One region of the Geobacillus sp. C56-T2 genome, then DNA from elsewhere that is predicted to be linked to it. Evidence: a T-box and tRNA genes for the amino acid it is inferred to sense, from the RefSeq annotation. Region 1 holds a T-box; the other holds one or more tRNA genes.

Region 1 (14,807 bases):
CCGCCGGCAACGCCGATGACAACGGGCTTCTTCCCCATCGTCTAATTCTCCTTTCTCATCATGTTGTACGGGAAGAGTGGCCGTTTCACTTTCATCTTGACGATTTGCAGCGGATGGCGCGCCGCATCGAGTTCGTTGCCCTCTTCATCCCAGATCGTTTCAATCACTTGGGTAAAGTTGTCGATTTCCGGGCCGAAAAATTCGACCTCGTCGCCGGGCCGGAAATGGTTGCGCTGCTGAATGGTGGCGATGCCCGTCTCCGGGTCGTAATCCAGCACTAAGCCGGCAAACTCGTGCGTCGGTTTTCGGCTGTGGGTGCCGTACATATGGTTCGTATGGTCGGGAAAGCCGGCAAAAAACGACGGTGCCGTCTCGCGGTTGGCGCATTTGTCGAGCTCGCGCACCCACTCGTCGCGAATCGTAAAATGGTCAGGATCAGCGCAGTACGCGTCGATCACTTTCCGGTAGACGCTGACAACCGTCGCCACGTAATGAATCGATTTCATCCGCCCTTCAATTTTCAAGCTGTCGACGCCAAGTTCAATCATCGCCGGAATGGCGCGGATCAAGTTCAAGTCTTTCGCGCTCATGGCAAACGGGGCGTCGCCTTCGGAAAACAGCGGGATTTCCCGGCCGTCAGACAGCTGGTATAAATCGTAATCCCAGCGGCACGACTGGCAGCACCCGCCGCGGTTGGAGTCGCGCGCCGTCATATGGTTGCTCAACACGCAGCGACCGGAATAGGCGGAACACATCGCCCCATGGATGAACGCCTCGATTTCAATATCGACGTTCTCTTTGATTTGGCGAATTTCTTCGGCGCTCACTTCGCGAGCGAGCACGACCCGCTCGAGCCCTTCCTCTTTCCAAAATTGGACCGCTTTCCAGTTGGTGAGCGACTGCTGGGTGCTTAAATGCACTTCAAGCTTCGGCGCCACCCGGCGCGCCGTTTCGATAATGAGCGGATCGGCGACGATGATGCCGGAAACGCCGGCCTCCTCTAACGCCCGCAAATAGTCGTCAAGACCGGGAATGTTTTCATTATGGGCGTAAATGTTGGCGGTGACGTACACCTTCGCCCCGTACCGGTTGGCAAATTCCACCCCTTCGCGAATCTCCTCGATCGTAAAGTTGTCAGCATTCGCGCGCAAGCTGTACTCTTGACCGCCGATAAAGACGGCGTCCGCCCCGTAGTGGACGGCGATTTTCAGCTTTTCCAAGTTGCCGGCCGGCGCCAGCAGCTCCGGCTTTTTCACGATGACGCGCTTGCCGTCAACGATCTCGGAGATGCGGTCATTTTTTACAAGCATGACGCGTCCCTCCTTTTCTCAATAAATGGTTTCCTTGAAGAAAAATCCGGTGTCGATGCGGCGGTGCGGCGGCTGAAGCGCTTCAACGGCCGCCAGCAGCTCCTCTTTTTCCCGCTCGTAACGCTCGCGGTCTTCCGTACATAAATCGATGGCGCGGCGGTACAGCTTCGTCACTTCCGTAATGTAGTCCGCGGTGTGCAGGACGCCGTCGATTTTGAAGCTGTCAATGCCGGCTTCCACCATATCGCCCAGTTCGTCAATGATGCAAAGATCGTTCGGGCTCATAATGTGTGTGCCGTTTTCGTCTTCAAAAATCGGGTATTTATAGTCGCGCTCTTTGTCATACAGGAACATCCCTTTTTCGTACTTTTTCCGTTCGATTTCCATCACTTTTCCTTGATACTCAAAATAGTTGCCAATCAGCGAACGTTTCGACTGGTACATGCACGTCATGCCGTGCACTTGCACTTCAATTTCCACTTCAGCATGGGCTTTGATTTCCAAAATGGCGTCCATGTTCAGCTCGCGCGCCAAGACGGCGCGTTTCGCTCCTTTTCGCCCCCAGTAGTTGCACGCATACCAGTTCGTCGCTGTCGTCTCCGTGCTCCAGTGGAGGTTCATGTGCGGCGCCGTTTCCCGGACGGTCAAGAGCACCGCGGGATCACCGAAGACGATGGCATCGGCGCCGACTTCAGCTAAAAACGCCACGTAGTCGGCAAGCTCGTCCACTTTGTCGTTATGAAAAAGGGCGTTCATCGCCACATACACGTTCATGCCGCGCCGGTGGGCCGTTTCAACAGCCGCGGCCACATCCGAACGGGAAAACTCGCCGGCGAGCCGCAAGCCATAGCGCTGCTCACCGATGATGATGGCGTCCGCCCCGGCTTCCGCCAGTTCATCAATATGGGAAACGCTCGTCGGCGTGACGAGCAATTCCGGTTTTTTCATTTTCTCGTTCACCTCATTTTTTTCGATATCGCGAGCCCATCGCCGACCGGAATGATGACGGTGTCATAATCGCCCCGGGCCATCAGCCACTCATTATAGCGGCGAATTTTTTGGGCGAGGTTCCAAAGCCGCTTATTGTCCGCGGGCGTTTCGGCGGCGACAAGCCCTTTAAACAGCACGTTGTCGGTAATGACGAGGCCGCCTTCAGCGAGAAACGGCTCATAGAGCGTAAAAAAGCGCTCATATTGCCCTTTGGCGGCATCGATCACCAACGCGTCAAACGGCGCGGCCGACGCCACCTTCTCCATCACCGTCAAGGCGTCGCCCCACACCGCTTCAATTCGCTGGGCGCAATCGGTCTTTTCCATATAAAAACGGGCGCGCTCATACCGCTCCCGGTCTTTTTCTATCGTTACAATGTGCGCCTCCGGCAGCGCTTTTGCCATCCGGATCGCCGAATAGCCGATCGCCGTGCCGATTTCTAAAATGCGGCGCGGCCTCGCGAGCTTGAGCACGAACAACATCGTTTCGATGCTCACCGAATCCATGATCGGCACCCGCTGTTCGCGGGCTTCGCGCTCAATCTGTTCCACATCCGCATCCAACGCCGGCCGCAGCCGCTGCAAATACGAAACGACCTCATCAGTCAGCAAACGGAACCCTCCTTGCCATCAACAAGCGGAAAAGCGCCCGCCCCGTCGCGAAAATAAAGCAGCGAACGTCGGGCTTGTGCTCCTTGCCATCAACAAACGGAAAAGCGCCCGCCCCGGGCCAAGCGGCGGCCCGAGGTGCTGCGCCCATCCGTTCCAAATAAGAGCCGCTACCGGACCCTTATCGTTCCCTGTTCAACTTTCTTTATCTTACCATAACTCGGCGGAAAAGCGAAACCGTTTCGCCTAACTCGCCAGCAACTTCCGTTTTGCACTATCGTTTCCCAATATGCTTCGCCTTTTCCCGGTTGTGCTCGGCCAGCGTTTTCGTGAAAATGACATCGCCTGCGGGGGTGGCTAAAAAATACAAATAATCGGTTTGCGCCGGCTCAAGCGCCGCTTCAATCGACATCGCGCCTGCGTTGGCGATCGGCCCCGGCGGCAGCCCTTTATGAAGGTACGTATTGTATGGCGAATCAACTTTTAAATCTTTGTAAAACACGCGCGCTTTATGTTTGCCAAGCGCGTATAAAACCGTCGGATCGGTTTGCAGCGGCATGCCTAGGCGCAGCCGATTGTAAAAGACGCTGGCGATTTTTTTGCGGTCGGCTTTTTCTGTCGCCTCCTCTTCGATCAGAGAGGAAAGCGTCAGCAGCTGGTGCGGCGACAGCTTCCGTTCCCCTCTTTCCTCTTCGTACGAAGCAAGCACCGCTGCCGTTTTGGCGACCATCGTTTCAATGATCTCAGAAAGCGGCGGCTTTTTGTCAGCAAATACATAGGTAGCTGGAAATAAATAACCTTCCAGCGGATAACGAACGTTCGGATGGAATACGTCTTTCGTTATGACACGCGGATACTTTTTCATTAACTGCTCGATGTACGCGCGGTCGTTCAGCTGCTTCATGACGTCTTCTTTTTTGTATCCCGTTCGCGCGGCGATGAGATCGGCAATCTGTACAAGCTGCGACCCTTCGGGGATCGTCAATTTCAAACCGATTTTCAACGATTTCCCCGTTTGCAGCAGCGCTATGATGCGCGTCATCGGCATGGCCCGCGTCAGTTCGTACTCTCCGGCTTGAAACCCGGACTCGCGTTTCCAACGGACATAAAGCCGAAACACGCTAGCGCTTCGAATGAGCCGTTTTTGTTCGAGCCGCTCTGCGATTTCTGTCGCCGATGAACCGACAGGAATCGAGACATGAACCGGAGTGTGATCATGAGGATCGACCGGCTTGAGCGCCAAGCGAATATATAGAAAGCTGCCGGCACTGATCAACACAACCAACGCCAGCAAAACGCTGCCTGCGATCAACATCCGTTTTCGCCCACGCCGCCCCTCGTTCCCTGTCCAATGCTTTTCCCCCATAGCGCACCTCCTTTCCCGTCCATCGGTCATATTATACTACAAGTTTTTGCATCTCTCGCCCTTTTTTCCGACAAAAAAGCGGCCGCCTTTAGGCAGCCGCTTCGGATCATTCCTCTTCATCTTCTTGTTCAGCACAAAACGTGTTCCACACTTCTTCGATCATATCCCACTCTTCTTCCGTTTCAATCGGAAGCAGTTCCCCTTCTTGATTTTCGTCAGCAGGGATAAACGCCGACACGTGCACTTCCGTTTCGCCGTTTTCATCTTCCGCTTCCTTGCTGACCGGATAGTAAAACACGTACGATTTCCCGAAATCATCGGATTTAAACGTAAACAAAATTTCACAGAGCTGTTCGTTGCCTTGTTCGTCGACAACGGTAATATGGCGGTCTCCATGTTCCATTGTGATTGGCCTCCCCTTCATCGTTTCCTATCCAAGTACGATTGCAAAATGACGGCCGCCGCCATTTTGTCGATCACTTTCCGCCGTTTTTTCCGGCTGACATCGGCAGCGATCAGCATCCGTTCGGCGGCCATCGTCGACAGCCGTTCGTCCCAAAGCACGACCGGCAAAGAAAACTCCTCGCGCAGCTTGGCGGCGAACCGCTCGCTCGCTTCGGCGCGCGGCCCGAGCGTGCCGTTCATGTTTTTCGGCCAGCCGACAACGATCGCATCGACGCCATATTCGTCGATGATGGCGCGCAGCCGCTTTAAGCCGTAGTCGCCGCGCTCTTCGTCGATGGCGATCGTCTCCAAGGCTTGAGCCGTCCAGCCAAGCTCGTCGCTGATCGCCACGCCGAGCGTTTTCGTGCCGAGATCCAGTCCTAACGTTCGCATCGGTCAGTCCTTTCGTTGCCCCTGTAAATAGAATTTCACCAATTCCTCGATTAATTCGTCGCGCTCGATTTTGCGGATGAGGGCGCGCGCGTCGTTATGGCGCGGGATGTAAGCCGGATCGCCGGACAACAAGTAGCCGACAATTTGGTTGATCGGGTTGTAGCCTTTTTCTTGCAAAGCCTCATACACCGTCAGCAGCACTTCGCGAACGTTCGTTTCGGCCGGCTCTTCCGGAAAATGAAACTGCATCGTTTGATCAAACGAGCTCACCGTCTCCACCTCGCTCTTGATTCGGGCCATTCCTCCATCTTACATCCATTGTACACGATCCGCGCCATTTAGGAAATGGATTTGACCCACGTTTCGACGTAATCAAGCGCTGCCCCGACTTTGTCCGCGTCCTTTCCTCCGGCCTGCGCCATATCCGGGCGTCCGCCCCCCCCGCCGCCGCAGCGGGAAGCCACTTCTTTGACGAGCTTGCCGGCGTGATATCCTTTTTTCACTAAGTCATCGGTCACCGCAGCGATCAATTGGACTTTGCCGCCTTGCACCGCCGCCAACACGATGATTGCCGTGCCGAGTTTTTGCTTCAAATCGTCGGCCATCGCCCGCAATTGGTTCATGTCGTTCGCCTGCACTTTCGCCGCCAGCACCGGCACGCCGCCGACGTCTTTGACTTGGCGGGCGAGGTGCTCCGCTTCCATACGGGCAAGGCGAGCGGCAAGCGATTCGTTTTCGCGCTCGAGCTCTTTCAGTTCGGCAAACAGTCCGTCAAGACGGGCATTCAATTCTTTCGGGCTTGTTTTCAATTTTTGCGCCGCCTCTTGCAAAATGGCGAGCTGTTCGGTCATCAAACGGTACGCCGCCTCTCCGGTCACCGCTTCAATCCGGCGCGTGCCGGCGCCGATGCCGGATTCGGAGACGATTTTAAACAGCCCGATGGCCGCTGTATTCGGCACATGGCAGCCGCCGCACAGCTCGAGGCTGTAGTCGCCAACTTTCACGACGCGGACAATGTCGCCGTATTTTTCGCCAAACAGCGCCATCGCGCCCATCGCTTTCGCTTCCTCAAGCGGTTTATAGAAAATGTCAACTGGGGTACTCTTCCAAATTTGTTCATTGACGATCGCCTCGATGCGCTCGAGCTCGTCCGGCTTCACTTGGCCAAAATGGGTGAAGTCAAAGCGCAGCCGATCCGGAGCGACGAGCGACCCCGCTTGGTTGACATGGCGGCCGAGCACGTCTTTTAACGCTTGATGAAGCAAATGGGTCGCCGTATGGTTTTTCACGATGCGCGCCCGCTTCGCCTCATCAACGCGCGCCGTATAGCGGGCTCCTTTTTTCACCGCGCCGCGCTCGACGACAATCGAGTGAAGGTGCTGGCCGTTCGGCGCTTTTTGCACATCTTTGACGACCGCTCTCCCGGTCTCGCTTTCAAATACGCCTTGGTCGGCGACTTGACCGCCGCTTTCGGCGTAAAACGGCGTGACGTCGACGATGATTTGCGCCTCTTCACCGGCTTTCACTTCCTCGACAAGCCGTCCGTCTTTAACGATGGCGAGGACCGTCGACGAGGCAACAAGCTCATCGTAGCCGACAAACCGGCTTTCGTCTTTCAAATCGCCGAGCACGCCGCCTTGCACTTGCATCGAATCGACGTCTTGGCGAGCGGCGCGGGCCCGTTCGCGCTGGCGCTCCATCTCGCGCTCAAAACCGGCGTGATCGACCGTCATTCCTGCCTCGGCGGCGTACTCTTCCGTCAGCTCGAGCGGGAAGCCGTACGTATCATACAAGCGAAACGCCTCTTCCCCCGGAAGGACGGTGCTTCCTTGCGCTTTCGCCTTTTCGATCACTTCCGCCAAAATGGCGAGCCCCTCATGAAGCGTTTCGTGGAACCGCTCTTCTTCCGTGCGGATGACGCGAGCGATAAAATCGGCTTTTTCTTTCACTTCCGGATAGTAGTCGTGCATAATTTCGCCGACAACCGGCACGAGCTCGTACATAAACGGGCGGTCAATGCCGATTTGTTTCGCGTAGCGCACCGCGCGGCGGAGCAGACGGCGCAATACATAGCCGCGCCCTTCGTTCGACGGCAGCGCCCCGTCGCCAATCGCAAACGTCACGGCGCGAATATGGTCGGCGATCACCTTAAAGGCGACGTCTTTGTCCGGATCGTCGCCATACCGCTCGCCGGCGATTCGTTCGGTAGCGCGGATGATCGGCAAGAACAAGTCGGTTTCAAAGTTCGTCGGCACGTCCTGCAAAATCGAGCACATCCGCTCCAACCCCATGCCGGTGTCGATGTTTTTCTTCGGCAGCGGCGTGTACGTGCCGTCCGGGTTATGGTTGAACTGTGAAAACACTAAGTTCCATACTTCCAAATAGCGGTCGTTTTCCCCGCCCGGGTACAGCTCCGGATCGTTCGGATCGTTGCCGAACGCCTCGCCGCGGTCGTAGAAAATTTCCGTGTTCGGACCGCTCGGGCCTTCGCCGATGTCCCAGAAGTTTCCTTCGAGGCGGATGATCCGTTCTTCCGGCAGGCCGATTTCGTTATGCCAAATGTTGTACGCTTCCTCGTCCTCCGGATGGACGGTGACGGACAGCCGTTCCGGATCAAAACCGATCCACTTTTCGCTCGTTAAAAACTCCCACGCCCAGTGGATCGCTTCCCGCTTGAAGTAATCGCCGATCGAAAAGTTGCCGAGCATTTCAAAAAACGTATGGTGGCGCGCGGTTTTCCCGACGTTTTCGATATCGTTGGTGCGGATCGATTTTTGCGCATTGCAAATGCGCGGATTCTCGGGAACGATGCGCCCGTCAAAGTATTTTTTCAACGTCGCGACGCCGCTGTTGATCCATAACAATGACGGATCGTCGACAGGAATGAGCGAAGCGCTCGGTTCAACCGCATGGCCTTTTTCTTGGAAAAACTGCAAAAACATGCGCCGCACTTCGGCAGATGTCAGCTTTTTCATGATGATCCTCCCCTTTCGCCTTTTTATATAAAAAAACTCCCATCCCCTGCAGGGACGAGAGTTGTGCTCGCGGTACCACCCTGTTTATGGGCGAAAAACGCCCATCACCTCTTTGGCCGTAACGCAGCCTTGCGTCAGGTTTTGCCTGCGCTCCGGATTAGCCTTCTGTTGCCCTTCATCTGGAATTTCTTTCAGCCGCGGAAATTCCTCTCTGTGCGCGAGCCCGCGCGTTAAGATGGACTGCAACATACTCGATCCGTCATCGCGTTATGTATTCGCTTTTACATTGAAAAATTATAGACAAGCACCGCTCGTTTGTCAATGCAAGGCATAGCGCTCCTTCCAATGGATGATGGCCACTTTCAGCACCGCCGCCGTCGGAACGGCAAGAATGAGGCCGAGCACGCCGGCAAGCTCACCGCCGGCAAACAGCGCGAGCATAATGACAAGCGGATGCATGTGCACGCTTTTGCCGACGATCAGCGGCGACAACACGTTGCCTTCTAAAAACTGCAAAGCGAAAATGATGGCCAGCACCACCAAGACCATTTTGAGCGATACGGTCGCCGCTAAAATGGCGGCCGGAATGGCGCCGATCAGCGGCCCGAAATACGGAATGATATTCGTCATCCCGATGATGAGCCCAAGCAAAAGCGGATAGTCCATGCCGGCAAGCCACAATCCGAGCGCCGCGGCCGAACCGATCGCCGCGCAGACAAAGAGCTGGCCGCGGATGTAGCCGCCGAGCGACTCGTCAACGTCTTGTAAAAACGCCAGCCCCGGTTCGCGCCACCGCTTTGGCGTCAAATACCAAACGGCTTTTTTCAGCACCTCGACGTCCTTGAGCATGTAAAACACAATAAACGGGATCAGCACGAACGTCGCCGCCGAGCTGATCAGCGATTTCATGGCGCGAATCGCCATCTCGACAGCGGAGGCGGCCGCCTGCTCCAGCTCAGCGAGCATCGTTTCCACCCGCGTATGCACTTCCATCGGCCATGTCGATGTTTCATCGTGAATGTGGCGCACCCATTGGCGATATGTATTCATCAGCGAGGGCAGCTGTTCGTCCAACGCGCGCAGCTGGGCGATCAAAACCGGAATGCCGCGGTACAAGCCGTAGCCGACCGAGCCAAAAAACAGCAAATAAATGAGCAAAATGGCAAGCGCCCGCGGCACCCCTTTGCCATGAAGATATTCAACGAGCGGGTGCAGCAAATACGTGATAAACGCCGCCAGCAAAAACGGCGTCAACACCGTGGCGGCAAAATCGATCACCGGCCACCAAACGCTTTTCATCCGGACGATTAAATAGACGATCGCCGTCACCAACAGCCATTTGCCGATGCGGAAGAACGACTGCCATTGTTGCTCCCCCATCACCACACCTCCTACCGTTTAGTGTAGGGGATGCGGGCGGGAATATGCCTTTAGCGCTTTAGCACTATTTGACAATCACAAAGCACCGCCCCCGCGCAAGGCGAGGGCGGCAACGCCGTCAGCGGATCGCCTGCATCAAGCGGCGGCGCATTTTTCGCATCGTGCGCCCGTTCATCCAGTTGTTGCGCTGGGCCAACTGATACGCGGCGACACCTAACCCGACAGCCAACAGCGATGTCATCGTCCGGTTCATGACTGTCCCCCCCTAAAGTTGAATCGTGCGCTCATAATCGTCGAACAAATCATCGAGAGAGCTTAACGTCCCGTCCTCCTCCACTTGATGGACATGAATGACTCCTTTCGAGACGGAAAGCTCGATGAAACAATCCCAGCAATAATATTGGTTGACGCCGATTTTTCCTAAATTTTTTCGTTTGCAGTTCGGGCAAATGAGCACCGACAGCCACTCTCCTTACTTTGTTGTGTCCACCATCACAACCCCTTCTTTCGCCGTGAACGGGGCAAGCTGCATTCGCTTCTTTCCTTCTGTCAAATCGGAAAAAAATCCCTCACTGATCTCGTATCCATCAATTCTGCCCAATTGCCCGTCGAAATATACATCATCTAGCAATCCGATCGTCGTCCCGTCGGCGGCGACAACCATGCTGCCGGCGATGCCTCGTTCACCGTAAAGAGAGTGGCCGCTGTCAGAGGAAGGCAAGGGCTGGAAACTTCGCGCGTCGTCGATGAGCATTCGATCGTTTTGCAGCGCTCGCACGGCCGCAAGCGGCAAATAGCGGCGGCGGCCAAACAAGCCGCGCTGTTGTGCAACAAACCCTTGCACCGTGCCGTGGCTGGTAAACCAAACATCCGCGATCGTTCCGACGTTTTTCCCTGTCGCTTGTTCGTAAATGGGAAGACCTTTCATGTCGGAAAACGTTCGCATCGCTCTCCCACCTTTCCAGCCACCTTTAGCTTGACTCATCGCTCATAAAGTCATACGGCGTAACGTTTTCCATTCCGACGTTCGCATCCTCAAGCGGCAGTTCGACTTCGACAACCGGCGCCATCGCCGCCGTCAGCTTTTCCGCCAGCGCCGTCCGCCGCACCCCGTCGCTCTGCTTGGCGACGCCAGCCCGAAACGCTTCCTCTTCGCCGCATAAAATCAAAAATTGTTTGCTTCTTGTCACCGCCGTATACAGCAAGTTCCGCTTCAACATCCGATAGTAGCTTTTCACGACGGGCAAAATGACGATAGGGAATTCGCTTCCTTGCGCTTTATGCACAGAGCAGCAATACGCATGGGTGATTTGCGACAGCTCTTGCCGGGTGTAGGTCACTTCCACGCCGTCAAACGAGACAACGAGCAAGTCTTGCTTGTCGGTGTTCTCTTTCGCGTAAAAAATGGCAACGACTTCGCCGATATCGCCGTTAAACACGTTGTCTTCCGGCTGATTGACGAGCTGAAGCACCTTGTCGCCGACGCGGTACACCACCTCGCCGGCCGCCAGTTCCCGCTTCCCGGCGGATGGCGGATTGAAGAGCTCTTGAAGCGCTTTATTGAGCCGATCAATGCCGGCCGGGCCTCGGTACATCGGGGCGAGCACTTGAATATCTTTGACCGAAAAGCCTTTTTTTCGCGCATTGTCCGCGATTTGCCGGACGACATCCACGACTTGGCCGGCGCGGCAGCGAATAAACGAGCGATCCGCCTTTGGCGCGGTCAAATCGGGCGGCACGGCGCCGCGCTTTACCTCATGAGCGAGCTCGATGATCGACGAGCCTTCCACCTGACGGTACACGTCTGTCAGCCGCACCGAAGGAACGACGCCGGACTCGAGCAAATCTTTCAGCACTTGGCCGGGCCCGACGGATGGCAGCTGGTCTTCATCGCCGACCAGCACGACTTGCATGCCGTTTGGCACCGCTTTGAACAGCTGATTAGCCAGCCATGTGTCGACCATCGACATTTCATCGATGACAAGCAGCTTGCCGGCAAGCGGTTCATGTTCATCGCGGCTGAACCCTTCCACTCCGTTCCAACCGAGCAGCCGATGAATCGTCGCCGCCGGCAGGCCGGTCGCCTCGCTCATCCGCTTGGCCGCCCGTCCGGTCGGGGCGGCGAGCACGACCGGGAACGGCTCACCTTGTTGGTAGCGGGCCGGATCTAACGATAAGCCGTTAAGAGCGGCGAACAGCTCGACAATCCCTTTGATGACCGTTGTTTTTCCCGTGCCCGGACCGCCGGTTAAAATGAACAACGGGGAGGAAAGCGCCCGCTGAATCGCCTCTTTTTGCTGGGGCGCGTACTGCATGCCAAGCCGCTCTTCAAGCGCCCCGAGCGCCAGCAAAAACTCCGATTCCGCAAACGGCACCGCCGTTTGCCGGAGCAGCCGCTTGACGTTGGAAACGATGCCTTTTTCGGCAAAGTAAAGCGACGGGAGATAACAACGGCCTTGCTCAACGACCAGTTTTCCTTCTTCACTCAACATCAGCAGCGTCCGTTGAATGGCTTGTCCGTCGACCGCCCCGCTCGGCCGGCCATCCAGCAGTTCAGCAATGCGGCCGACCAGCTCTTCCTCGGCCATGTACACATGCCCTTCCTGCAGGCAAACTTGCTCGAGGACAAACAAGGAAGCGGCGCGCAGCCGAGCCGGGTGGCTTCCGGAAATGCCGAGCTGCCGCCCAAGCTCATCGGCGCGACCGAACCCGATCCCCTCAATGTCTTCGACGAGCTGATACGGATTGGCTTGGATGATTTCGATCGCTTCCTCGCCGTACGCTTGGTAAATTTTCATGGCCAGCTGGGGGCCGAAGCCGAGCTGAGCAAGGGTGATCATCGTCTGCTCAAGCCCTTCGTGGGCGCGGAGCGTTTCATACAGCTGCTTGGCCTTTTGTTTGGACAGTTTCGGAATGCGCTCGAGCGCCGCTGGATCGCGCAAAATCACGGCAATCGCCTGCTCGCCGAGCGCTTCGGCGATGGCTGCAGCCGTTTTTTTGCCGATCCCTTTAAACAAGCCGCTTGATAAATACTGAATGATTCCTTCTTTCGTGTTGGGAAGCTGTTTGCGGAACTGGCTCGCCGCATACTGGCGGCCAAAGCGCGGATGATGGCGGAATTGACCATAAAACACATAAACGTCTCCCTCGCTGACCCGCGGGAAATGGCCGGTGACGATCACTTCCTCTTCAACCGGCGCTTCGTTCGTTTCCTCAACGCGAATGCGGACAACGGTGTAAAGCGTTTCTTCATTATGGAAAATGACGGATATGCACGTTCCTTTAATAAAGGTGCACCCCTCAATGGCCAGCGTTTGCTGCTCTTGCAACAGCCATCCCCTGCCTTTACGGCGAAAGCCGCTTTTCCATCATTTTCTTTCCATACCCCGCCAGCACGTGGTCTGGCTTCGCCTCCAACGCGGCGGCGAACCAATCGCGGGCGGCAGCCGGCTCGTCCTTGTTCGCATAAATGACCCCTAAATTGTAGCAGGCGTCGGCATGGTGCGGCTTTAGCGCCAACGTTTTTTCAAAGCAGCGCTTCGCCTCGTCAACGTAGTCGAGCGCCGCCAAACAAAGGCCGAGCTGAAAGAACGCTTCGGCATCCCCTTCGTTCAATTCGGCAGCCCGCTGCAAATACGGGAGAGCGAGCCGCGGCATCTCGAGCCGCCATAGCGACATGCCGAGCATAAAATGCGTGTCGGCGTCATCGAGCCCCAGCCCGAGGGCCCGTTCAAACATGTCTTTCGCCTCGGCAAACCGCCCGCGCTGATAGTGGAGCGTGCCGATGCCATAGTAAGCGGCCGCGGCCCGTTCATCGCGACAAAGCGCCTGCTGGAAGAAAGCGAGCGCTTTCTCCTCTTCGCCGGCGGCGGCCAGCACGGTGCCGACGTTGATGTAGCCGGCCGGGTCGTCCGGGCGATCGTCCACCGCTTTGGAAAAACAGCGGAGCGCTTCTTCGTACTCCCCGGCGCGCAAATGCGCAAGCCCTTGTTCATTCCAATCCGCCACCGCTCATCCCTCCTGACTATAGTTTAGCACATACGTTCGTTTTTTTCGAGCAATTGCAAAAACACCCCAACCCCAAGCCGGGTTAGGGCTTTCACCGCCGGTGCGGCAGCTTAGCGGTCAGCCGACATACCAAAGCTTTTCACCGTTGCGGAACACTTCATCGATCGTGCCGCCGCCAAGGCACTCCTCACCGTTGTAGAACACGACCGCCTGCCCCGGCGTCACCGCCCGCGCCGGCGCATCAAACACGACTTCCGCCTTGCCGTCTGAAAGCGGGTGAACCGTCACGCCGACATCGGGCTGACGATAGCGGAACTTCGCCGTGCAGCGGAACGGCGCTTCCGGCTTGCGGTCAGACACCCAGTTGACGTCGACCGCTTTTAGCGAGGTCGAATACAAATAGTCGTTTTCAAATCCTTGGGCGACATACAGCACGTTTTCACGCACATTTTTGCCGACGACAAACCATGGTTCGCCGCTGCCGCCAATACCAAGGCCGTGGCGCTGGCCGATCGTGTAATACATCACCCCGTCATGCCGCCCTTTCACCTCGCCGTCGAGCGTTTTCATCACTCCCGGCTGGGCCGGCAAGTAGTGGCTTAAAAACTCTTTAAAATCGCGCTCACCGATAAAGCAAATGCCGGTGCTGTCTTTTTTCCCTGCGGTAGCCAGCCCGGCTTCTTTCGCGATCCGGCGCACGTCCGCTTTGTGCAAGTGGCCGATCGGAAACATCACGTTTGACAGTTGGGCTTGGCCGAGCTGGTTCAAAAAATACGTTTGGTCTTTGTTCGGGTCAGCTCCACGGAGCATTTTATATTCGCCATCGCGAAACTCGACGCGGGCGTAATGGCCGGTGGCGACGTAATCGGCACCGATCGACATGGCGTGTTCCAAAAACGCTTTGAATTTAATCTCCTTATTGCACATCACATCCGGGTTCGGGGTGCGGCCCGCTTTGTATTCGTTCAAAAAATACGTAAACACTTTGTCCCAATATTGCTTTTCAAAGTTGACTGCATAGTACGGGATGCCGATTTGGTTGCAGACGCGCACAACGTCTTCGTAATCCTCAGTCGCCGTGCAAACGCCGTTTTCATCGGTGTCATCCCAGTTTTTCATAAAAATGCCGATCACATCATATCCTTGTTCTTTTAATAATAGCGCAGCGACTGACGAGTCGACCCCGCCGGACATGCCGACGACAACGCGCGTTTCATGCGGCGCTTTGTTCATGCGCTTCACCCCCTCTTCATCGTTTTGTGAGCCGCTTCACAATTTTCACCGTTTCTTCCGCCGCCCGCTCAATTTGCTCCGTTGTATTGCCGAGTCCGAA
Region 2 (14,807 bases), 2.5 Mb from region 1:
TTCATGGAAATCACGCTTTCATCTTCCTTTCAGGCGAGCGAGCACCACTGCTGCCGTTTCAGCGAAAACATCATCAAGCGAGCGGCTCGCATCAATAACAACGATCCGATCGGCAAATCGCTCAACCAACCGCCGATACCCTTCCCTTACTTTATCATGGAAAGACAACGCCTCAAGATCAAGCCGATTGACCTCTCTCGCGTTGTGTCGAATTCGCTCGAGTCCAATGCGCGGATCAAGATCAAAGTAAATCGTCAAGTCCGGCATATACCCGTCAATGGCAAACTCGTTGATTTTCCATACTTCTTCGATGCCAAGACCGCGGGCAAATCCTTGGTAAGCAAGAGAGCTGTCAACGAACCGGTCACAAAGAACGATGCACCCGGCTTCAAGCGCTGGAACAATCCTTTCCAGCAAGTGCTGCCTTCTCGCTGCCGCATACAACAGCGCCTCCGTGCGTCCATCCATTTCCGTGTACTCGCGGTTTAAAATGAGCGAACGAATCGCCTCGGCGATGCGGACCCCTCCAGGCTCTCTCGTTGTTAAGACCGCCATTCCCTGCTCCCGCAAAAACCGTTCGAGTTTGCTGATTATCGTCGTTTTCCCGGCCCCCTCCGGCCCTTCAAACGAAAAAAAGCATCCGTTCATCGTCGTCGCCTCCTTTCTACCCTTCCCATTCGTATACAACGAGCTTCCCTTCCCGGAGCTGGCTTCCTCCTTGCCAATGCGCTCGATGGCGGAGAAGTTCACGAATTTGCGCAATATGGATCGAACCGACCTGCTCCCCAATCCAAATGAGCGGCACCCCCGGAGGGTATGGGATCACCGTTTCCGCCGCCACACACCCTTCCGCTTCCTCTAAAGACACTGCCTTTTTCCGTGCATGACGCAATTTCTCGTACGAAACGACACTTGACAATGGCGAATCGGACAACATGAACGAACCAAACGTCGGCTCCTCGCCTGTGGGCAATTGCCGCCATGCCCGCCTCATTCGTTCTGCTGCTTCACGAAGACGCCCTGTCGCCGCCAACGGACAAACAAGCAACACATTGAACGGATCAGCCAGCTCGGCAAACACTCCTTGACGCTCGAGCTGTTGCTGCAGTTCATACCCTGTCAACCGACAGCGCGTCTGCACCGTCACCTTTAACAAATCGGTCTGCACGCCAGACTGCTGCGATGACACCACGGCCACTCCATCGATGTCATCTATGACAGCCTTCAATTCTTCCACTTCAGCAACGATCGCCGCCACATCGTCTTTCGTAAGTTCCGCCACATAGTTTCGCGCTAAGTCAAGCGACGCCATAATCGGATAGGACGGGCTGCTTGACTGAAACAGTTGCAAAAAATATTTCAACCGCTCGATATCAACCTGTTCACTGTTCACGTGCAAAAAAGCCCCCATCGTCATGGCGGGCAGCGTTTTGTGCGCCGATTGTACGACGATATCAGCGCCGCATGCCAACGCTGGTTTAGGAAACGGGCAACCGGCGACAAAGTGGGCGCCATGAGCCTCATCCACCAGTACAGGAATGCCCCGGTCATGAGCCAAGCGGACAATCTCTGTCAAATCAACGGCCATTCCATAGTAATTCGGGTTGGTCAGCACAAGGGCAACCGCATCGCTATGCAACGCCAGCGCTTCTTTGATGAGATCGGTGCGAACGTGGGAGGCGACACGCACATGGCTGTCAACTTCCGGTGAAAGAAGAACTGGAGTCGCTCCCATCAGTTGCAGCGCATGCATAATTGACTTATGGCAGTTGCGTTGCACAATCACTTTCTGTCCCTTTTCCCGACATACAGCGGCGATCATAGCCAAATTTCCTGCCGTTGATCCGTTCACAAGAAAAAACGTCTCCCGGGCGCCATACAGCTCAGCTGCTAACGCCTGCGCCTCGGCAATGACCGACTCCGGATGATGCAAATCATCAAGGCCAGCAATCTCCGTGGCATCCAATGCCAATAACGGCAGAAACATAGTCTTCGCTTGTTTTGCGAACACCGTCCCATATTTATGGCCCGGCACATGGAAGGAAACCGGACGCTGTGTCCAATGATGCATGAGGGCATCATATAAAGGCGTTCGTGACTGATCCATCATCAACCTCTTCCTTTTCATCTAAAAACATGAAATGCATCATCTTTCCCGTCTCCCGCTTTGATCAACAGGGACACTTCTTAGAAGAAAACAAGAGCGGCCGTACTTTTCTCAAAAAACGTTCGCGACCACGTTTTGTTCTCTATGCTAGCCGAAAATGACCGACCAAGGCACCGTTTTCTCAAGAAGAAACCGTTCTCGCCAAAGAGGAACGAGGGTGAATACTAAGAATAATAGTAACAAGTCTAGTACGCCCATACAAGAAAAATAGGCCTGATACACAAAACAGGCCCTTGTTATGAATAAATTTTCGATATGAACATTTTTCGCAGCTGCTGCACATAAAATGAATAATTCGGATCATCGGGATCCGTCTGTACGATCGCCTTGTTGCAATCTAGACAAAGAAAATGGCCGAAAAGAAAAATGCCTTCCTTTTTTTCCTGTTCACATACAAGGCAAACCGCCTCACGCTGATTTCCGCCTGCCGCCGACGCTCTCACACTCTCCACCTCCCATCCTCTATGTTTCCCCCATTTCTACCGTTCTATACTGCTAGCAGTTGAAAATAGTAGTTGAAAAGATACGTTACCTTGATTTCTCACGTTCCTGTAAAAACAAAAGCAGCTCATTGCTTGTTGTGTGCAATGAGCTGCCTTCAATTGCCTAGCAGCGACCTACTCTTGCAGGGGCGCTGGCCCCAACTACCATCGGCGCTGGAGGGCTTAACTTCCGTGTTCGGGATGGGAACGGGTGTTTCCCCTCCGCTATCACCACTAGGCAAGCTATTCCGTTTTTCATCAATCATTATACCAGAAAATTAATTCCTGTCAAGAAGGAACTCATTCCTTCAAAACTAGATAACCGTCGGAAGAAGCCGCATTTCGTCCGGTCTAGCTCCGGCCGCCTGCGCTTTTCTATTGTCCAGTTCCAGCGCCTAGCTCTCTTCTGCCAAATAACCTTCCCCCTCGGGGCGCGAGCGCCCCTGCGGGTGAAGAACATTTGGCTTCGAGAGCGAAACACGGCGCTTCCACTTTTCTAGGTTAAGCCCTCGATCGATTAGTATCCGTCAGCTCCACGTGTCGCCACGCTTCCACCTCGGACCTATCAACCTCGTCATCTTCGAGGGATCTTACTCGCCTAACGCGATGGGAAATCTCATCTTGAGGGGGGCTTCACGCTTAGATGCTTTCAGCGCTTATCCCGTCCGCACATAGCTACCCAGCGGTGCCCCTGGCGGGACAACTGGTACACCAGCGGTGCGTCCATCCCGGTCCTCTCGTACTAAGGACAGCTCCTCGCAAATTTCCTACGCCCGCGACGGATAGGGACCGAACTGTCTCACGACGTTCTGAACCCAGCTCGCGTACCGCTTTAATGGGCGAACAGCCCAACCCTTGGGACCGACTACAGCCCCAGGATGCGATGAGCCGACATCGAGGTGCCAAACCTCCCCGTCGATGTGGACTCTTGGGGGAGATCAGCCTGTTATCCCCGGGGTAGCTTTTATCCGTTGAGCGATGGCCCTTCCATGCGGAACCACCGGATCACTAAGCCCGACTTTCGTCCCTGCTCGACCTGTCCGTCTCGCAGTCAAGCTCCCTTGTGCCTTTGCACTCTCCGAATGATTTCCAACCATTCTGAGGGAACCTTTGGGCGCCTCCGTTACCTTTTGGGAGGCGACCGCCCCAGTCAAACTGCCCACCTGACACTGTCTCCCACCCCGCTAAGGGGTGCGGGTTAGAATTTCAATACCGCCAGGGTGGTATCCCACCGTCGCCTCCACCGAAGCTGGCGCTCCGGCTTCTTAGGCTCCCACCTATCCTGTACAAGCGATACCAAAATTCCATATCAGGCTGCAGTAAAGCTCCACGGGGTCTTTCCGTCCTGTCGCGGGGAACCTGCATCTTCACAGGTAGTATAATTTCACCGGGTCTCTCGTTGAGACAGCGCCCAAGTCGTTACACCTTTCGTGCGGGTCGGAACTTACCCGACAAGGAATTTCGCTACCTTAGGACCGTTATAGTTACGGCCGCCGTTTACTGGGGCTTCGGTTCGCACCTTCGCTTCCGCTAAGCGCTCCCCTTAACCTTCCAGCACCGGGCAGGTGTCAGCCCCTATACGTCGCCTTTCGGCTTCGCAGAGACCTGTGTTTTTGATAAACAGTCGCTTGGGCCTTTTCACTGCGGCTCTTCCAGGCTCTTCACCCGAAAGAGCACCCCTTCTCCCGAAGTTACGGGGTCATTTTGCCGAGTTCCTTAACGAGAGTTCTCCCGCGCGCCTTAGGATTCTCTCCTCGCCTACCTGTGTCGGTTTGCGGTACGGGCACCTCTTCCCTCGCTAGAGGCTTTTCTTGGCAGTGTGAAATCGGGGACTTCCGGATCCAATCCGTCGCCATCACAGCTTGGCCTTCCGGCCAGCGGATTTGCCTACTGGCCAGCCTCACTGCTTGGACAGGCTCTTCCAGCCGCCTGCTCGCCCTATCCTCCTGCGTCCCCCCATCGCTCAAACGGGAAGGAGGTGGTACAGGAATCTCGACCTGTTGCCCATCACCTACGCCTTTCGGCCTCGGCTTAGGTCCCGACTAACCCTGAGCGGACGAACCTTCCTCAGGAACCCTTAGGCTTTCGGCGCAGAGGATTCTCACCTCTGTTTTCGCTACTCATACCGGCATTCTCACTTCTAAGCGCTCCACCAGTCCTTCCGGTCTGGCTTCTCTGCCCTTAGAACGCTCCCCTACCGATGACCAACGGTCATCCCGCAGCTTCGGCGGCACGTTTAGCCCCGGTACATTTTCGGCGCAGAGTCACTCGACCAGTGAGCTATTACGCACTCTTTAAATGGTGGCTGCTTCTAAGCCAACATCCTGGTTGTCTTCGCAACTCCACATCCTTTTCCACTGAACGTGCACTTGGGGGCCTTAGCTGGCGATCTGGGCTGTTTCCCTCTCGACCACGGATCTTATCACTCGCAGTCTGACTCCCGGGCATAAGTCGTTGGCATTCGGAGTTTGACTGGGTTCGGTAACCCGATGAGGGCCCCTAGCCCAATCAGTGCTCTACCTCCAAGACTCTTACACCCGAGGCTAGCCCTAAAGCTATTTCGGGGAGAACCAGCTATCTCCAAGTTCGATTGGCATTTCACCCCTACCCACACCTCATCCCCGCACTTTTCAACGTGCGTGGGTTCGGGCCTCCAGCCGGTGTTACCCGGCCTTCACCCTGGACATGGGTAGATCACCTGGTTTCGGGTCGACGACGACGTACTCCTGCGCCCTGTTCAGACTCGCTTTCGCTGCGGCTCCGCCTCTTCGGCTTAACCTCGCACGCCATCGTCACTCGCCGGTTCATTCTACAAAAGGCACGCCATCACCCATGAACGGGCTCTGACTACTTGTAGGCACACGGTTTCAGGTTCTCTTTCACTCCCCTTCCGGGGTGCTTTTCACCTTTCCCTCACGGTACTGGTTCGCTATCGGTCACTAGGGAGTATTTAGCCTTGGGAGATGGTCCTCCCTGCTTCCGACGGGATTTCCCGTGTCCCGCCGTACTCAGGAGCCGCTCGGGAGGGAACGAAGTTTCGACTACAGGGCTCTCACCTTCTCTGGCCGGCCGTTCCAGACCGGTTCGTCTACCCCGTTCCTTTCTCACTCCCATAGTGAGCGGTCCTACAACCCCAAGAGGACTCGCCTCTTGGTTTGGGCTGTTCCCGTTTCGCTCGCCGCTACTCAGGGAATCGCTTTTGCTTTCTTCTCCTCCGGGTACTAAGATGTTTCAGTTCCCCGGGTGTGCCCTCCATGCCCTATGGATTCAGGCATGGATACTGCCCCATTACGGACAGTGGGTTCCCCCATTCGGACATCTCCGGATCGACGCTTGCTTACAGCTCCCCGGAGCGTTTCGGCGTTTGCCCCGTCCTTCATCGGCTCCTAGTGCCAAGGCATCCACCGTGCGCCCTTTCTAGCTTAACCTACAGCGTCTCGGCTTCTTCCTTATTGTCTAGCTTCGGCGCCTAGCTCTCTTCTGCCAAATAACCTCCCCCCTTGGGATGCAAGCATCCCTGCGGGTGAAGAACATTTGGCTTCGAGAGCTAACCGCGGCGCCTCCGCTTTTCCGGTTATCTAGTTTTCAAGGAACGATGGGAATGGTGGAGCCTATCGGGATCGAACCGATGACCTCCTGCGTGCAAAGCAGGCGCTCTCCCAGCTGAGCTAAGGCCCCTTCATCGAGATGGGCCTAAGTGGACTTGAACCACCGACCTCACGCTTATCAGGCGTGCGCTCTGACCAGCTGAGCTATAGGCCCATAACCAATATCGTTGTGTCGAGGAATCATGCTCCCTCAAAACTAAACAAAACCACAAGCGCCTCTGTGTGAACGATCCATCGTTGTCTTGCTTCCGCTTTTCATACTGTCTAGCTCCAGCGCCTGGCTCTCTTCTGCCAAATAACCTTCCCCCTCGGGGTGCAAGCACCCCTCTGGGTGAAGAACATTTGGCTTCGAGAGCCGATCGCGGCGCTTCCGCTTTTCGTACTGTCTAGCTCCGGCCGCCATCGGCTTGCGACGCTTCGGTCCTGCTGCGGCGGCATAGCCTCCTCGCAGGCCCTCCAGTGCGTTTCGCCGATTGGCGGGCGGCCTTCGCTTTTCCCCTTAGAAAGGAGGTGATCCAGCCGCACCTTCCGGTACGGCTACCTTGTTACGACTTCACCCCAATCACTTGCCCCACCTTCGGCGGCTGGCTCCCGTCAGGGTTACCGCACCGACTTCGGGTGTTGCAAGCTCTCGTGGTGTGACGGGCGGTGTGTACAAGGCCCGGGAACGTATTCACCGCGGCATGCTGATCCGCGATTACTAGCGATTCCGGCTTCATGCAGGCGAGTTGCAGCCTGCAATCCGAACTGAGAGCGGCTTTTTGGGATTCGCTCCCCCTCGCGGGTTCGCTGCCCTTTGTACCGCCCATTGTAGCACGTGTGTAGCCCAGGTCATAAGGGGCATGATGATTTGACGTCATCCCCACCTTCCTCCGACTTGTCGCCGGCAGTCCCTCTAGAGTGCCCAACCGAATGCTGGCAACTAGAGGCGAGGGTTGCGCTCGTTGCGGGACTTAACCCAACATCTCACGACACGAGCTGACGACAACCATGCACCACCTGTCACCCTGTCCCCCCGAAGGGGGAACGCCCAATCTCTTGGGTTGTCAGGGGATGTCAAGACCTGGTAAGGTTCTTCGCGTTGCTTCGAATTAAACCACATGCTCCACCGCTTGTGCGGGCCCCCGTCAATTCCTTTGAGTTTCAGCCTTGCGGCCGTACTCCCCAGGCGGAGTGCTTATCGCGTTAGCTGCAGCACTAAAGGGTGTGACCCCTCTAACACTTAGCACTCATCGTTTACGGCGTGGACTACCAGGGTATCTAATCCTGTTTGCTCCCCACGCTTTCGCGCCTCAGCGTCAGTTACAGGCCAGAGAGCCGCCTTCGCCACTGGTGTTCCTCCACATCTCTACGCATTTCACCGCTACACGTGGAATTCCGCTCCCCTCTCCTGCACTCAAGCTCCCCAGTTTCCAATGACCCTCCACGGTTGAGCCGTGGGCTTTCACATCAGACTTAAGGAGCCGCCTGCGCGCGCTTTACGCCCAATAATTCCGGACAACGCTCGCCCCCTACGTATTACCGCGGCTGCTGGCACGTAGTTAGCCGGGGCTTTCTCGTGAGGTACCGTCACCGCGCCGCCTTGTTCAAACAGCGCTCCTTCGTCCCTCACAACAGAGCTTTACGACCCGAAGGCCTTCTTCGCTCACGCGGCGTCGCTCCGTCAGGCTTTCGCCCATTGCGGAAGATTCCCTACTGCTGCCTCCCGTAGGAGTCTGGGCCGTGTCTCAGTCCCAGTGTGGCCGGTCACCCTCTCAGGCCGGCTACGCATCGTCGCCTTGGTGAGCCGTTACCTCACCAACTAGCTAATGCGCCGCGGGCCCATCCGCAAGTGACAGCCAAAGGCCGCCTTTCAACCAAAGACCATGCGGTCTTCGGTGTTATCCGGTATTAGCTCCGGTTTCCCGGAGTTATCCCGGTCTTGCGGGCAGGTTGCCCACGTGTTACTCACCCGTCCGCCGCTGACCCAACCAGAGCAAGCTCCGATTCGGTCCGCTCGACTTGCATGTATTAGGCACGCCGCCAGCGTTCGTCCTGAGCCAGGATCAAACTCTCCAATGAAAGTTGATTGGCTTTGTAAGCTTCGGCGCCGACACCAAACGTGTCAAGCGGCCTCCGCTTTTCGTATTGTCTAGCTCCAGCGCCTGGCTCTCTTCTGCCAAATAACCTTCACCCTCGGGGTGCAAGCACCCCTCCGGGTGAAGAACATTTGGCTTCGAGAGCCAATCACGGCGCTTCCGCTTTTCGTATTGTCTAGCTTCGGCCGCTATCGGCTCGCGACGCTTCGTGTCCCGCTGCGGCGGCGACAGCCTCCTCGCGGGCCTCTCAGCGCGTTTCGCCGATAGGCAAGCGGCCTCCGCTTTTCGTATTGGCTCTTGGGTTTTGTTTAGTTTTCAAGGAGCATGAACGATATCATCTCGCACACTTTTATTATTATAGACATCCATCAAGTCATTGTCAAGACGTTTTTTGTCGACAGCGACGTTATTTAATATACCTAACAATGACCAAAAAGTCAATGGTTTTTTATAAAAAAAATGACGTCCCTAAAAAAGTAAGGAGACGTCTCTTTCTCTCCATCACAAAACGATTCGTGTTCAATCGTTTCTTTATATTGGATTTTGCCCTTTCGCTACAAGAATGGCTTTTCTCCTACAAAATATACTGATCAATGACAATCAACGCTGCTGCTCCGGGAAGACCGAGAAACCCGCAAATGAGTGAAGTGATGAAATTGATCGGTATATGAACGCTGAACTGTCCACCGATGGCATTGATGACAAACAATGCAAGCGCGCCGACGAGCAGCCGAACGGCAGCGTAACCGATCAAGCGGAGCGCTTTAAGGCGGGCGCCAACAATCAGCAGCATCGTGATGAATACCAATAACAAAGGAATCACAACATTTGGCTCCAAAGACTCAACCCCCTTTTTTCTACGCTTGTACTACAAACGTATGAACAGCGGGGGAAAAAAGAACAAAAAATATAGCGAAGGGCACATCCTTTTCATCAGAAGGAAGGTTTGAGAAACACTGTTGGAAAGTGGTATTTCTCCTTCAATCACCGGCCTTCCATGGTTTCAGGCGTTTCTAACCCCTCGGCTGCATTTCAGCTCTAGTAGTGGGCGCTCAAAGCCGTCTAACCGGAAGAAACCATCACCAACGATTTCCACACCGACATCACCGGCCTCTCCTATGCTCAGCGACGAACCGCTCCGCGCATAGGATGGAACCGATGGACGTTTGTCACGCGGCGGTGCTTTGCCTCGCGGAGAAGAAACAAATATTTGGCCTCGGCAAGTTGCAGCGCGCTCCACACTTCTGGTGACGGGTCGACGCTTTTTTCGATGAGCTGCTTTTGCTCGAGCCATTCGTCTCTTGCCTTTTGCAGTTCAGCTAGCAGCTTTTCATCAAACTGTCTCTTTAGTTTCCCCTTTCGCCGCCAAAGCAAATCGATCCCCACCTTCTTTCTCTCTATAGTTCGCGACGCCCTTCCAACGCCTTTGACAGTGTCACTTCATCCGCATATTCCAAATCACCGCCAACAGGCAAGCCATGAGCGATGCGAGTCACTTTAATCCCCGTTGGCTTCAACAGGCGCGAGATATACATCGCTGTTGCTTCTCCCTCAATGTTTGGGTCGGTTGCCAAAATGACTTCTTGAATCGTTTCGTCCTGCAACCGCGCCAATAGTTCGGCGATTTTAATATCTTCCGGACCAATGCCTTCCATTGGGGAGATTGCACCGTGCAAGACGTGATATAAGCCGTTGTATTCTTTCATTCTCTCCATGGCGATGACGTCTTTCGGATCCTGTACGACACAAATCGTTGTTCGATCCCGGCGCTCATCTTTGCAAATGTAGCAAGGATCGCGATCGGTGATATGCCCACAAACCGTGCAGTAACGAATCTGTCTCTTGACGTCAACGAGCGCTTTGGCAAATTCAAGCACGGTATCCTCTTTCATGGCTAACACATGAAAAGCTAGGCGGGCAGCCGTTTTTGGGCCGATCCCGGGCAGTTTCATAAAGCTATCAATCAGTTTGGATAGCGGTTCTGGATAATGCATCGTATCCCCCTAGAACAATCCTGGAATGTTAAGCCCTTTTGTAAACTGCCCCATCATATCATTGGCCAGTTCATCCGCTTTTTTGAGGGCGTCGTTTGTCGCTGCTAAAACCAAATCTTGCAGCATTTCAATGTCATCCGGATCGACCACTTCTTCTTTAATGTTTACCTGTAAAATTTGTTTATGGCCGTTGGCGATCACGGTTACCATGCCGCCCCCGGCTGTACCTTCCACTGTTTTTTCCGCCAGTTCTTCCTGCGCCTTTTGCATTTCTTTTTGCATTTTTTGCATTTGCTTTAACATTTTTTGCATATTGCCCATTCCGCCACGCATCATTTTCACATCCTCCTTTGGTCGGTTATTCTTTCATTTCGATCAATTCCTCGCCAAACAGCCGCTTTGCCTCAGCGATCAACGGCTCCTCCTCGCTTTTTTCCGCTTTGGCTTCTTTGTTGCGGATAAACTCTTCCCTTATTTTTCCCCATTCCTCTTCCGGGATAGCGATCATTTCAAAGCGCCGATGAGTCAGTTCAAACAAAATGGCTTCAACGTTTTCTTTGACCGAGCTTGCTGGATCTGTTGCCATCTTGCAATGGATTTCATATTTAAATTTTAACACAAATGCCGAGGCATTTGCCGCAACGGGCTCGCTTTCTTGCAGGAGAGCGGCGTGCGATACTTTGTGCTGCCGCTTTAACGTATCAAGCACATCCGCCCAGCGGCCTTTCACCAGTGCCAAATCTTCGTGCGTCGCTTGCTTCAACAGCTCATAAATGCGGCCGACTGGCGCTTTATATCCCCCTGCTTTCACCGCTTTCACCGGTTTTTTCGTTGAGGCGGGAGCGGATGAAGAAACGGACGATTGTTCCTTTAGACGGCGCAATTCTGCTTCTAGCATGTCCAGTCGCTTCATCAACGGTTCAAGTTCGGAAACAGAGAGCGCCGAAGCGGCGGATGGCGAATGACAAAGCTTCACAAGCGCCACTTCCAGCAAAAGGCGCGGGTGGTTCGTCCATTTCATCTCTTGCTGGCTTTTGTTCAGCAATTCGATAGCCCCGTACACATCGTGGAGCGAAATCGTCTCAGCAAGGGAGACGAACGTTTCATCAACAATGGCAATTTGAATGGCGTCTTCGACATGAGGAGCGGTTTTATAGAAAAGCAAGTCACGATAGTACAAAATCAAGTCTTCCACTAAACGATTCGGGTCTTTTCCTTGCTCCATCATCGCCTCAAACTGTTGCAACACTGCGGCCGTGTCTTTCCGGTGAATCGCTTCAATCAAACCGGCCAACACTGCAAATGATGCCGCCCCGGTCATCATCAACACATCGTCAAGCTCGATCGTTCCATCGCTAAACGAGATGGCCTGATCGAGCAAACTGAGAGCATCACGCATTCCGCCATCGGCAGCACGAGCGATAGCGGACAGTGCCTCATCAGATGCCTGCACCCCCTGGGCATTGGCTACGTATTTCAGACGCGACATGAGACCCGATAGCGGGATGCGGCGAAAATCAAACCGTTGGCAGCGGGAAATAATCGTCGCCGGAATTTTGTGCGGTTCAGTGGTAGCCAAAATAAAAATGACGTGTTTCGGCGGCTCTTCCAACGTTTTCAGCAAGGCGTTAAACGCGCCGATTGATAGCATGTGCACTTCATCGATAATGTACACTTTGTAGCGGACCGAGGTCGGAGCGAATTTGACCTTTTCGCGAATGTCGCGGATTTCATCGACACGGTTGTTGGAGGCGGCGTCAATTTCCAACACATCCGGAATCGTTCCGTCTGTGATGCCGAGGCAAGCAGGGCATTCGTTGCATGGTTCGGCCGCCGGAGCCCGTTCGCAGTTGACCGCCTTGGCAAAAATTTTCGCCGCGCTCGTTTTTCCCGTCCCGCGCGGACCGGAAAATAGGTAAGCGTGGGATATTTTATGGTGAAGCAGGGCGCTTTGCAACGTCTTGGTCACGTGCTCCTGGCCAACCATGTCAGCGAAGCGCTGCGGCCGGAAAACACGGTATAACGCTTGATATGCCACGGAAAACGGCCCTCCTCTTCCTCTCATCTTATTTATTATATAACTTCTCGTTTCGATTTGAAATAACAAAAAACCCACTCGTTGTGAGTGGGTTTTTTCGGCTATGTAAGGCCGTGCACCTTCTGTCGATTAGCTGCCCCGAGCGTTGCTCAAGCAGTTAGCTCAGCCCAGGCACCCCTGCGGCACATGGGAGCATCCGCTTACTGCTGCTTCCTTCCGGACCTGACAGGGTTCACGGAATCCCATTGCGCAGGACCCAGACGTCAACACCACTTGCTTGAGACAGACCTCACAACAGACTAACCTCGAGAAGGAATTCAGCCTCGCTAGAGCGGATTGCGAGTACAGGGCACCGCTACCTCCCCGCTTAGCACGGCACTATCAGTATAGCTCGTTTGCAGAAAAAAAGCAATGTCACCGAACCGATTTTTCATTGGAACTCCCGCCAACATTTCTCTTCTGTTCCCGCAGCCGGCGGAAAAAATCGCTTAACAGCAAGCCGCACTCGCTTGCCAACACACCGCTCGTCACGCTAGCTTGATGATTGAACCGGCTCTCTTGCAGCAAGTTCATCAACGTCCCGGCGCAGCCTCCTTTTGGATCGCTGGCGCCAAACACCACTCGCTCAATGCGGGAAAGGACGATCGCTCCCGCACACATGGCACATGGCTCAAGCGTCACATACAGCGTCGCCCGCTCAAGCCGCCATGAACCGATGGCCCGACACGCTTCGTCAATCGCTAAAATTTCCGCATGGGCAATGGCGCGTTGCTCCGTTTCCCGCAAATTATGGGCGCGGGCGATGACGCGGCCGTCTTGAACGATGATGGCGCCGATCGGCACTTCGCCGATTTGTTCGGCTTTTTTTGCCTCTTCAATCGCTAACTTCATGTAATACTCATCGTGGTTCATCGTATACCCCTTTGCGCAAACGGTCATTTCTCTTGCCTTTCCATCATAAAATATGGAGAATAAAGACGCAACTAGGAGGGCCAGTATGCAAATCCATGTCATACAGAGCGGACAAACGTTGAGCGGGATTGCCGAGGCATACGGAACGACCGTCGAGGAAATTGTCCGGGCCAACAAGCTCCCAAACCCTGATAAACTCGTTGTCGGCCAGACGCTGGTGATCCCGATCGTTGGCCGTTTTTATTGGGTGCAGCGCGGCGACAGTTTATGGTCGATTGCACGCCGATTCTCGATTCCGATGCAGCGGCTTGCAGAGGTGAACCGCCTCTCGTTAAATGCCCCGCTGCGGGTCGGTCAGCGGCTGTACATCCCTCCCGGCGCCAAGCGGAGAGCGGAATTTAACGCATACATTGAGCCGCGCGGAGCCACGGTCAGCCCGGCACTGGAAGCGAGCGCCCGCGAGGCCGCCCCGTATTTGACCTATTTAAGCCCCTTTTATTTTTCTATCCGGCGCGACGCAACATTGCAAGAACCGCCGCTTGATGACTTTCCCGCCATCGCCCGCGCCAACCGCGTCACGCTTGTTATGGTGGTTGCCAACATTGAAAACGGACAGTTCAGCGACGAGCTTGGCGCCCTTATTTTAACGAATGAGACGCTACAAAACCGCTTGCTCGACAACATTGTCGCGACCGCCAGACGTTACGGTTTTCGCGACATTCATTTCGATTTTGAATATTTGCGCCCGGAAGACCGCGAGGCATACAACGCCTTTTTGCGCAAGGCAAAACGGCGGTTTGAACGAGAAGGGTGGCTGATGTCGACCGCGTTAGCGCCGAAAACGAGTGCGACTCAGCGCGGGCGCTGGTATGAGGCGCACGATTACCGTGCCCACGGGCAAATCGCCGATTTTGTCGTCATTATGACGTACGAATGGGGGTACAGCGGCGGACCGCCAATGCCCGTTTCGCCAATCGGCCCGGTCCGGCGCGTACTTGAGTATGCCATTTCGGAAATGCCGGCAGGAAAAATTTTAATGGGACAAAACTTGTATGGCTATGACTGGACGTTGCCGTACGTACCGGGCGGTCCATACGCCCGAGCGATTAGTCCGCAGCAAGCCATCGCCCTCGCTGCGAGGTATAACGTCGCCATTGAATACGACATCGAGGCGCAGGCGCCCCACTTTCGCTATCGCGATGAGAACGGCCGCGAACATGAAGTATGGTTTGAAGACGCGCGGTCGATTCAAGCCAAATTCCAGTTAGTCAAAGAACTCGGGCTGCGCGGGGTGAGCTACTGGAAGCTTGGCCTTGATTTCCCGCAAAATTGGTTGTTGATCAATGATCAGTTTATCGTCGTAAAGAGGGGAGGATGACGGATAAAAAAACCCGCCTTCAATCGGCGGGTTTTTTTATGGTCGGAAACGGCGGCTTAGTGGGAAGCCGTTCCGAATAGACAATTCTCCTCTTATGCGCGTCAGTATGGCTCTTCATCGCCGTGGCCGAGAATAGGGGAATTGGCGTCT

The links. The T-box of region 1 lies ahead of alaS (alanine--tRNA ligase). A T-box ahead of a tRNA ligase gene usually reads a tRNA of that ligase, here a tRNA-Ala.
Region 2: it encodes a tRNA-Ala, which carries the amino acid that the T-box ahead of alaS (alanine--tRNA ligase) is inferred to sense. The anticodon was not compared.

The regions. Positions count from the first base shown of each region.
Region 1 covers NZ_VJWB01000001.1:2,488,199-2,503,005, forward strand. Annotated here, with positions in the region: gene udk (uridine kinase) at 1-38, opposite strand, end outside; gene GC56T2_RS12465 (peptidase U32 family protein) at 42-1,310, opposite strand; gene GC56T2_RS12470 (peptidase U32 family protein) at 1,329-2,258, opposite strand; gene GC56T2_RS12475 (O-methyltransferase) at 2,267-2,911, opposite strand; gene mltG (endolytic transglycosylase MltG) at 3,183-4,274, opposite strand; gene GC56T2_RS12485 (DUF1292 domain-containing protein) at 4,381-4,677, opposite strand; gene ruvX (Holliday junction resolvase RuvX) at 4,695-5,111, opposite strand; gene GC56T2_RS12495 (IreB family regulatory phosphoprotein) at 5,115-5,381, opposite strand; gene alaS (alanine--tRNA ligase) at 5,450-8,086, opposite strand; T-box leader at 8,134-8,358, opposite strand; gene GC56T2_RS12505 (AI-2E family transporter) at 8,405-9,466, opposite strand; gene GC56T2_RS12510 (YrzQ family protein) at 9,585-9,719, opposite strand; gene GC56T2_RS12515 (hypothetical protein) at 9,732-9,923, opposite strand; gene GC56T2_RS12520 (PRC-barrel domain-containing protein) at 9,939-10,412, opposite strand; gene recD2 (SF1B family DNA helicase RecD2) at 10,438-12,795, opposite strand; gene GC56T2_RS12530 (tetratricopeptide repeat protein) at 12,812-13,474, opposite strand; gene mnmA (tRNA 2-thiouridine(34) synthase MnmA) at 13,592-14,707, opposite strand; gene GC56T2_RS12540 (cysteine desulfurase family protein) at 14,724-14,807, opposite strand, start outside.
Region 2 covers NZ_VJWB01000001.1:24,279-39,085, reverse strand. Annotated here, with positions in the region: gene tmk (dTMP kinase) at 19-648, opposite strand; gene GC56T2_RS00180 (aminotransferase class I/II-fold pyridoxal phosphate-dependent enzyme) at 665-2,107, opposite strand; gene GC56T2_RS00175 (sigma factor G inhibitor Gin) at 2,404-2,610, opposite strand; rRNA gene rrf (5S ribosomal RNA) at 2,772-2,888, opposite strand; rRNA gene GC56T2_RS00165 (23S ribosomal RNA) at 3,147-6,077, opposite strand; tRNA gene GC56T2_RS00160 (tRNA-Ala) at 6,252-6,327, opposite strand; tRNA gene GC56T2_RS00155 (tRNA-Ile) at 6,338-6,411, opposite strand; rRNA gene GC56T2_RS00145 (16S ribosomal RNA) at 6,761-8,318, opposite strand; gene GC56T2_RS00140 (pro-sigmaK processing inhibitor BofA family protein) at 8,910-9,173, opposite strand; gene GC56T2_RS00135 (YaaL family protein) at 9,458-9,709, opposite strand; gene recR (recombination mediator RecR) at 9,733-10,329, opposite strand; gene GC56T2_RS00125 (YbaB/EbfC family nucleoid-associated protein) at 10,339-10,665, opposite strand; gene dnaX (DNA polymerase III subunit gamma/tau) at 10,688-12,367, opposite strand; RNA gene ffs (signal recognition particle sRNA large type) at 12,479-12,743, opposite strand; gene tadA (tRNA adenosine(34) deaminase TadA) at 12,782-13,279, opposite strand; gene GC56T2_RS00105 (glycoside hydrolase family 18 protein) at 13,365-14,657, shown strand.